2 regions of the Priestia sp. JV24 genome follow, and region 2 is predicted to be linked to the other one. Evidence: riboswitches for the same ligand, from Rfam matches in the RefSeq annotation. Region 2 holds a riboswitch; the other holds the start of a gene.
The links. A riboswitch is a leader RNA that binds a small molecule or an ion and turns the genes downstream of it on or off. The one in region 2 is predicted to bind S-adenosylmethionine.
Positions count from the first base shown of each region.

Region 1: another riboswitch for S-adenosylmethionine. It lies ahead of OK414_RS28615 (5-methyltetrahydropteroyltriglutamate--homocysteine S-methyltransferase); the one in region 2 lies ahead of OK414_RS06335 (bifunctional homocysteine S-methyltransferase/methylenetetrahydrofolate reductase).

Region 1 covers NZ_JAPCIN010000045.1:6,910-12,071, reverse strand. Annotated here, with positions in the region: gene OK414_RS28630 (hypothetical protein) at 880-1,575, opposite strand; gene OK414_RS28625 (FtsK/SpoIIIE domain-containing protein) at 1,572-2,705, opposite strand; gene OK414_RS28620 (hypothetical protein) at 2,718-3,017, opposite strand; SAM riboswitch class I at 3,405-3,505, shown strand; gene OK414_RS28615 (5-methyltetrahydropteroyltriglutamate--homocysteine S-methyltransferase) at 3,587-4,714, shown strand; gene OK414_RS28610 (catalase) at 4,851-5,162, opposite strand, start outside.
Region 2 covers NZ_JAPCIN010000012.1:125,961-131,122, reverse strand. Annotated here, with positions in the region: gene OK414_RS06340 (amino acid/polyamine transporter II) at 103-1,137, opposite strand; SAM riboswitch class I at 1,477-1,583, shown strand; gene OK414_RS06335 (bifunctional homocysteine S-methyltransferase/methylenetetrahydrofolate reductase) at 1,691-3,529, shown strand; gene metH (methionine synthase) at 3,530-5,162, shown strand, end outside.

The DNA.
Region 1 (5,162 bases), on a different contig from region 2:
CACCGTTAGGCTGACCACTTATATCTTACTATCTATGATGATCAATGTCATCACTTAATATTTTGAAAATATAAATATTTGTGTAATTTTCGAACCAATAAAAAAAGGACTACCTTATCCCCAAAGGTAATCCTTTCTTTTTTATGTAGATTCTACACAACTTCATTTTACATAATTAGAATAAAAAAACCATCATTCTGTTATATTTCCTGACTTAAATTATCAAATGTTATTTTTACCTTTTTCATGAAAATAAAAAAGGACATTTCTTTTATGCCCTGTTCTCTCGTATCAGCCCCGCCTACGCTAAATACTATGACAGCCACTCATGCCATCCAACCTACCCTTATTATAAATGAAAGCGGTTACAAAGTAAACTCATTAATTAAAATATTCTGTCTATTTTTTGTTGTGTCTAGTAGATTGAATAATTTCACATGTTATGAACAAACTACTCAAGAAGCTGTAAAGTTTCCATCCTTTAATCAAATAAATGTAGCAGAAAAAACAACTGAACGGACCCAGTTGTTTTTTCTGCTTTCAGGCTGTATATGATATACGGAGCTCCTTCTATAATTTGAGTAATATCAATGGGACTTTTTTATTTCAAGACACCAAGTAGCTAGTTTACATATATGCAGCTTTTTATACATCCCTGATATGACTGCGTTTACTCGATACCCAAGTGGGAGGAGGATGTATAAAAAGTGCACGTTATATATATGTCTTCAAGATCATCTTATATTGATTTATTTATAAAATTATTGTAAAATTATTCAGACTTTTTATAAATTAGTTTATGAATTCCCTCAAAAGCTACCTGTCCTGCAACGATGGGGTAGCTTTCTTTTTTATCAAAAGACATATTTTCTTAGTATCCTATGTTAAGTTAATTTTAATTCCACCCGAAGAAACCGATGGTTTTGGTCTTCCATCTCTTTGCTGTTTAGCTGAACCTTTGTATTTCTCCATCAATTCATGAATACTTGCTACCTGTATAATGCGGATGTGGTCGGAATTAACAGCATAACGAACAGGTGTAATTAAGATGACGGAGGGGAATATAGCTGCTCGATCTTCAGGCTGCCACTGCAACGTTTTCCACTCATCTGAAAAGAAAAACTCCTCGTATAGATTGATCTTCGCTTGCATTTTCTGTTCTGAGTACTGATTCCGTTGAATTTCAAACCAAAACGGAGAGCCTTTAAAAATACAAAAGAGGTCGGGTTCAATGCCTCCCTTTCGTCCAGTGGGCTTATCTTCAATAATAACCTGTTTAGGCATACCATACGTACACATTTGTTTATAGATTTCCAAGATAGAAAGGAAATGTAGTATTTTTTGAGAGTTCTTTTTAATCTTCGCGTCTACGGGCAAGTAAACCGTGGGAGAATACTGCTGTGTGCGTTCAATGAGTCCTAATCGATACAAACGCACCATGACACTATTACACGCATTTACAGGCGATTTCAGCTGTTTAAAGAAGAGTTCTACTAATGAGTCGCGATCCACAGCCCGAAACCGATCGATAAACCCAATGATGTCTTTATCACGCTGAGATAGTCGAAAACTCATCGCTGTTCCTCCTTCTCTAATAATCCAAAGATAGACTGTGACACAACCTCTAGTTGCGGTTCAGGATCTTTCACACGTGTTTTATAAGGGGAAAGCATTTCCTTACAAGCTTCTTCATCTAAAAAATAGGCTTGAAACTCTTTCACGTCATCAATCTTAATTTTCATACGACCCCTGGCAGCTGCATCAATTTCTTCTGCTCCGAGTACTCCAGCTACTTTCGCATTCGTCGCATCGGCTTGCCTTCCAGAAATCCGCACCCTTAAATTGGCTTTTAACGCAGAGTTTAATAAATCAGCATCCGGACGCTGCATGGCAATAATCGTGTGGACACCTAGTGCACGACCTTGGCTGGCAAACTGTTGAATCATCTCTACAAGATCCGTTTCTCTCTTCACGATGGACATTTCATCAATTACCACAACGATACGAGGGAGCTTAAAAGGAAGCCTGCTGATATGTGTGACGCCATGCTCTAAAAGTAAATCACCTCGTCGATACATTTCAGCTCGTAACAAGGCAAAAGGTTTTCGCATGTCTTTTGCTTCGAAACAAAGCGCATCCACATGCTCAATTCCGTGAAATAACCCTAAATCGGCTCGTTTGAGATCAACTAAGACTAAGCGTAAATAAGCAGGTGAGGTATACTTCACCCATGTTGTGAGGATAACCCGCATGAGGCTGCTCTTTCCAGCTCCAATTTCGCCAGATATTAATAAGGTTTCTAAGTCGGCAAAATCCCATGAAACGGGGTTTCCATAGATATCTTGGCCAATGCATACCGGAAGCTCCATTTTCTCAATATGAGGATGAATGACTTCATACTTATAATTGAGCATCTTAGGTAGGCTTTTGTGATGAACGGTAATACTAAAGTTCTTTAAGCTGCCATTCACTTCAATATTGCTGCCTAATACTTGTCGTAATGCCCATCTTTTTTTATTTAAAAGTTCAGGATCAATCCCATTTAGTAAGGAAAAAGTGTACCGAGTGTACGTATGATGGTTATCGATTTGATGAATTTTTGGAAACAGATAAGAGGTGCGGTCCCCTCGCTTCACCATCCGGTAAATCTCTGCCGTACGAAACGCTTTTATCAATTGGCCACGCAGTTTGAGTTTTTCAAACATGAACATTCCTCCTCAAAACATAAAGCTCGCAAAAAAGTAAATCAAGGCGCTATAGAAAGTGACAGGCAAGATAAAGCGCATTACTTTTGAGAACTGATCAACGAGATCAATGACACCCCATCGCTCTAATATTCGTTCGATGATAGCAACCCCTAAGACAATGCCTCCTATGGTCAAAATAGTGGAATCAAGCATGGCTAGTGGACTAAAAGGAACAAAGGAATAAGCCCTGAAGGGACGAGGTCTCGTAAGAGGTGCTTTGTGAGATGGGAGAAAGGTTTTTGGAAAGGTAAATCCTTTTGTTTTTCTCATGTTGATACCTTCTTTCACTCTTTTTATTTTTTTGCTTTTTACGTACCTGTTTTTTCAGCTCGACGCATTCGGTCGCCCCCTTCGCCTCTTCGGCTCAGCTCCCTTACAGGTTCCACAAATGGCTTCAACAGGGTTATAAAGCTTGTATTAACGGGGTATCGATACTGAACTAGCTACTGATTAGATAACGGAGTTACAATACTTTAGATACTATGTAGCTACTGCGGTAAGCTTGCCTGTCCAATCGAAAAATAACAAAGAACCCTTACTGCAGTAGGTAATGAGGAAGTAATGAGGTAAGAGGTGTATTATTTCTGATTTTTCGAATTTTTGTTGACAATCTAAGAAAACAAGTGTAACCTTTGTTCTAGTTGAATAAATTGAATATTCTTATCTCGAGAGGTGGAGGGACTGGCCCTAGGAAGCCTCGGCAACAGACTGTTAAAGTACTGTGCCAATTCCAGTAGCAATTTGCTTGAAGATAAGAAGAGAATCCATAACGATTATTAACCTCTTCTTATTTGTAAGAAGAGGTTTTTTATTTTGAAAAGAAAGAAGGAAACAAAACCATGACGAAGACATTAGTGAAGGCTCCATTTAAAGCTGATCACGTAGGCAGCTTTTTACGAACGACTCCCCTTAAAGAAGCAAGAGAAGCGTATGCGAATGGGAAAATTAATAAGGCCGATTTAAAATCGGTAGAGGACAAAGAAATTGAAAAACTTGTCCAGAAACAAATTGAGGTAGGGCTTAAATCCATCACTGATGGTGAATTTAGACGCTCATGGTGGCATTTGGACTTCTTATCAGGCTTAGAAGGCGTAGAGGAGTTTGAAACAGAATATATCAGCCAATTCAAAGGTGCAAAAACAAAAAATAAGGCGATTAGGGTAGTAGGTAAAGTAGACTTCAATCATCATTATATGCTGGAACACTTTACGTTCTTAAAAGAAGCTGTCGAACAGTATGGTGATGGAAGCCAAGTTGCTAAATTCTCTATTCCAAGCCCCAACATGTTATTTACTCGAATTCAAGAAGATACATATTACAAGGGAAGCAGAGATCAATTTTATCATGATACTGTGGCTGCTTATCAAAAAGCTATTCAGGCCTTTTACGACGCAGGCTGCCGTTATCTGCAATTAGATGATACTTCCTGGATTGATTTCGTTTCTGAAGAACGCATCAATGCGGTTGTTGAGAAGCTTGGTATGGATGTAAAAGACATTATCGATACTCGAGTAAGTTGCTTAAATGATGCTATTTCTAAAAAGCCTGAAGATATGCTCATTACGATGCATATTTGTCGTGGAAACTTTAGATCTACGTATATCACAAGTGGTGGCTACGATACTATATCTGATGCTATCTTTGCTAACTTACATGTAGATGGACTTTTCCTTGAATATGATGATAACCGTTCAGGAGATTTTGAACCATTAAAAAGTTTTACACGTAACAATCAAACCGTTGTATTAGGATTGGTAACATCTAAATTCCCTACATTAGAAGATGCTAAGGTCATTAAGCGAAGAATCCAAGAAGCAAGTGAATATATTCCTCTAGAAAACTTGTCATTGAGTCCTCAATGTGGCTTTGCGAGTACAGAAGAAGGAAACGAATTAACAGAAGAAGAGCAATGGAATAAAATTAATCACGTAATTCAAATTGCTCAAGATGTCTGGACAAATAACTAAAGAATGATTTAAAAGATATCTCTCCTGTCAATTAGGAGAGGTATCTTTTAAATCATGAGGTTTTAGGCAAGGTATTCCCTTAAGATTATACTATACCCATACGTCGGTTCCCTATTTTTAAAATGGAGCAATTCACTTAATAAGGATCGACTTCGTGACTTTTCTTTACAGCATCTTCTGTTGCTTCATTTGCAGCTAATGTACCTTGTCCATACTTTGATTTACCTATTTCACGACCAGGTACCTCACTTGTATTTTTCATATCCTGCATTTCGTGTAGTTTCTTTTCAATACCTTCCTTCACACGTCGGCCATATTCTTCATCAGCTTGTGTAAAATGAGAAATCATCGTTTCTTGGATCCGTTTATCACAAATAGCAAGTGCATCCGATAGATTTTTAATCAATTCATCGCGCTCCCAATCTTCAAAACTACGGTATGTGTGACC
Region 2 (5,162 bases):
CGACTGCTATAGTCTTATTTGTTTTACATTATAGCAAAGTAAAATCGACTTGTCACATCATTTAACTTCGTTTTTTCACATCTATTCTTTAAAATCCAGCTTTTAGCTTATTTTTTCTTTTTTAATACATAGCATCCATACAAAAGCTAGTCCAATATAGCCAAATATGGGATACAAAAATTCAAGAAGCTGGGCATATCCGAATTGCCCAATAATAAAGCAAGCCAAGATAATAAATGCAAAAGCTTGTTTGTCATTGAGGGGAAGAAATGACTGAAGCTGCTTAGCGATGCCAAATACATTTCCAATCAATGTAGTAAAAATCTCGCCCAACACAACTACCGTAAATAAAACATTCACCCACACTGAGATATTTTTAACAACCGCACTCATCGGAATATCAAGTTGAAATGAATAAGGCAAATTGGAAAGGGCAAGATGAGTAGAAACAAGCATAAACGTAAGTACACATCCTCCTATTACGGCCCCTTTTTTAATCACGCTCCTATCTTTCACCGAGCTTCCTAATGGAACCAAAACGGCCTGAGCCAAAGCTAGATTCAGGGAAATATATAAAAAGGGACTAACCGCCCACTTCCACTGCGTGACGAGCGTTAAATCCGGCTTCGTTTGAATCAGTGAGAAATAGCTGATATTCGGCATAAAGATGATAAAAGCAAATGAAAGCATCATCGGCACAACAAGAGAATTAACCATTAAAATACCGTTAATTCCTTTTGCGATAAATATATAAGTTAAAACAATTGTAAAAATCATCCCAACAGGAGGCCACAGCCCGAACTGTTCTTTTCCTATTGCCCCCGTACTCGCTAGCATGACTGAAGTTACTCCAAATAAAATGACAATCATTACACCGTTTACCGCTTTTCCAAGCACATCACCAAATAAATATGTATTAAGCTGCTGATAAGAAGAAGCCCCAATTGCGTGCGAAAGCAGCATCATTTTTGAACCTAGCCAAATAAAAAACAAGCCGCTGACCAAAATTCCGACCATTCCAAGTTCCCCGTACTGTGTAAAAAATTGAACGATTTCCTTGCCTGTTGCAAAACCGGCTCCTACAACGGTGCCTACATACGTAGCAGCAACCTGCAGCGTGAGTTTCCACCTTTTCATGCCCATCACCCTTCTACCCTTCATAGTTCACTATATGTAGAAACGATAAAAAAAAGACGAGCCTTTTTACGTGGAAATCTACGCATATCCCAGCGCTTGTGCCTTTTCGTTTATTTTTTTCATTTTCTTTTTGTATTTCTCACAAAAAACTCCTTAACCCCTAACATAACAGTCGTTTCCAAACAAAATATACGGATATTTTCCCTTTAGCTTTTAAATTTTCCTCAATATTTGCTGGAAATTCACAATTTAATGTTGTATAATTTCTAAAAATCAGATAAATTATTAAATAAGTATTCTTTCTATTTAAAAAAATATGTTTCAATTATATACAATTGATTCTTATCATGAGAGGTGGAGGGACTGGCCCTTTGAAACCTCAGCAACCAGTCGTTAGAGACATGGTGCTAAATCCAGCAAGCAATTTATTGCTTGGAAGATAAGAAGGCGAAAAAAGTCTTCTTCTTAAGAAGACTTTTTCTATTTTATCGGCATATTGCATAAAACGAATCACTCGTGAAATAGAAGCGGAACAATTTAAGGAGGTTTTGACATGGGGTTACTTGAAGATTTAAAGTCTAAAATTTTAATTGGGGATGGTGCCACTGGTACCCTCCTTTACTCACACGGTATCGACAGCTGTTTTGAAGAACTAAACATCACCAAACCAGAAGAGGTTTCTCGTATTCACAGAGCCTATGTAGAAGCTGGTGCAAACGTTATTCAAACAAATACGTACGCTGCTAATTATCAAAAACTTGCCCGTTATGGATTAGAAGATTCAGTCAAAGACATCAATGTTGCTGGTGTAAAATTAGCGAAACAAGCTGCAAAAGATCAGGCTTACGTGGTTGGTACACTCGGCGGAATTCGTTCTTTCCAAAAAAACGCTATTAGTTTAGAAGAGGTTAAGCGAAGCATTCGTGAACAAATGTTTTGGCTTTTAAATGAAGGCGTGGATGGCCTTTTGTTTGAAACATACTATGACTTCGAAGAATTAAAAACCGTTCTTACACTGGCAAGAAAAGAAACGGATAAGCCTATTATTACCCACGTTTCCCTGCATGATATTGGCGTACTGCAAGATGGCCGTCCTTTAGCAGATGCATTAAAAGAATTAGAGGCGCTGGGAGCAGATGTTGTCGGGCTAAACTGCCGTTTAGGTCCTTATCATATGATTCAGTCTCTTGAAGAAGTACCGCTTCCTGATCGTGCTTTCTTATCTGCTTATCCTAATGCCAGCCTTCCGGCGTATGTGGAAGGAAAGCTGGAATATGAAACAAATGAAGACTACTTTGTAGAAAGCGCGCGTTTATTCCGCGAACAAGGGGTTCGCTTAATTGGAGGATGCTGCGGTACAACACCAGCTCACGTACGCGCAATGTCATCTGCCTTAAAAGACCTGCCTCCGATTACAAGCAAAGTCGTTAAAATGAGACCTGCCGTTACGGTTCAAGAGCGTGAGCAGCAGGATAAACCTCATATGCATGAAATTGTGAAGAAGCGCCGCTCGGTTATCGTCGAGCTAGATCCCCCTAAACAGCTTGGTCCCACGAAATTTTTAGAAGGCGCAAAAGCACTTGATAAAGTCGGCGTAGATGCTATTACATTAGCTGATAATTCTCTTGCCTCACCTCGCATCAGCAACTTGGCAATGGCAACACTGATGCAGCAAGAAACAAAAGCACGACCGCTTATTCATATTACCTGTCGCGACCGAAATTTAATTGGACTTCAATCTCATTTAATGGGACTTCATACGCTAGGAATGAATCAAGTACTTGCAATTACCGGTGATCCGTCAAAAGTTGGCGATTTCCCTGGCGCCACTTCGGTCTACGATTTATCTTCATTTGACTTGATTAGTTTAATCGCTCAGTTTAATGAAGGACTATCTTATTCCGGCAAACCACTTGGTCAAAAAACCAATTTTTCCATTGCAGCTGCCTTTAACCCAAACGTGCGTCACTTAGACCGAGCCGTTCAGCGTTTGGAAAAGAAAATCGACTGCGGGGCTCACTATTTCATTACTCAGCCTCTCTATTCAACTAAGCAAATTGAAGAGGTATATGAAGCAACCAAACATTTAACAACACCGGTATATATCGGTATCATGCCGTTAACAAGCGCAAGAAATGCTCGATTTATTCACCATGAAGTACCTGGAATTAAATTATCAGAAGATATTCTAGAACGCATGGATGCAACGGGAAATGACCGAATCCGCGGTGAAGTCGAAGGTCTTGCGATTGCAAAAAACTTAATTGATACAGCATATGAGTTATTTGACGGTATTTACTTAATTACGCCGTTTATGCGCTATGAAATGACCGAAATTCTAACACGCTATATTCATGACAAGCAACTTGTTACATCAGAAAGGAAGATATAAATGAGCTCACTTATCGAACAACAACTAAAGAAGCGAATACTCGTCATCGATGGAGCAATGGGAACGATGATTCAAGATGCTGATTTAACCGCTGAAGATTTTGGCGGCGAAGAATATGAAGGCTGCAACGAATATTTGACTCGAACAGCGCCTCATGTGATTCAGCGCATTCATGAAGAGTACTTTGCAGCAGGTGCTGACATCATTGAAACCAATACGTTTGGCTCAACATCTACCGTACTTGATGAATACGATTTAGGTCACTTGGCTTATGAATTGAATATCGAAGCTGTGAAGCTTGCTTGTGCAGCCCGCGATAAATATTCAACTCCCGAATGGCCTAGGTTCGTAGCTGGAGCTATCGGTCCTACCACTAAGACTCTCTCTGTTACCGGAGGTATTACATTCCCTGAGTTAGTAGAATCGTACGAAGAGCAAGCTCGAGGTTTGTTAGACGGCGGCGTTGACTTGCTTTTAGTCGAAACCTGTCAAGACATGCTGAACGTAAAAGCCGCATTTTTAGGCATTACAGCGGCGTTTGAAAAACTAAAAATCGAAGTTCCTATTATGATTTCAGGAACAATTGAGCCGATGGGAACAACTCTCGCTGGTCAAGATATCGAATCTTTTTACTTATCACTGGAACACATGAAGCCTCTTTCAGTCGGACTTAACTGCGCGACAGGCCCTGAATTTATGACGGATCATATTCGCTCTCTTTCAGACCTAGCCACTTCAGCAGTTAGCTGTTATCCAAACGCTGGACTTCCGGATGAAGAAGGCAATTATCATGAATCCCCTGAGCTGCTTGCTCAAAAAATTAAAGGGTTTGCTGATAAAGGCTGGCTGAACTTTGTAGGCGGATGCTGCGGTACAACGCCTGCTCATATTAAAGCACTGGCTGAAGCGGTAAAAGAGGTTGCGCCCCGTTCGCTTGATCGCTCCGAGCATAACCATGCTGTAACCGGTATTGAACCACTTGTATATGACGATTCTATGCGCCCTCTTTTTGTGGGAGAACGTACGAATGTAATCGGTTCTCGCAAGTTCAAGCGTCTGATTGCGGAAGGAAAAATTGAAGAAGCATCTGAAATTGCGCGTGCTCAAGTTAAAAATGGTGCTCACGTTATTGATATTTGCTTAGCGGATCCGGACCGTGAAGAAATGGAAGACATGGAGGAATTTATTCAAGAAGTTGTAAAAAAAGTGAAGGTTCCTCTTGTAATCGATTCAACCGACGAGAAAGTTATTGAAAAAGCTTTAACGTACTCACAAGGTAAGGTCATTATTAACTCCATTAACTTAGAAGACGGTGAAGAGCGTTTTGATGCAATCTTACCGCTAGTAAAAAAATTCGGTGCAGCTCTGGTTGTCGGTACAATCGATGAAACAGGCATGGCCGTTACTGCAGAACGAAAAGTAGAGATTGCTAAACGCTCACATGATCTGCTTGTTGAAAAACATGGCTTTAATCCAAAAGATATTATTTTTGACCCTCTTGTGTTTCCTGTAGGGACTGGTGATGAACAATATATTGGTTCTGCTGAAGAAACAGTTAAGGGAATTAAAATGATTAAAGAAGCCCTGCCTGATTGCCTGACCATTCTTGGCGTAAGTAACGTGTCATTCGGTC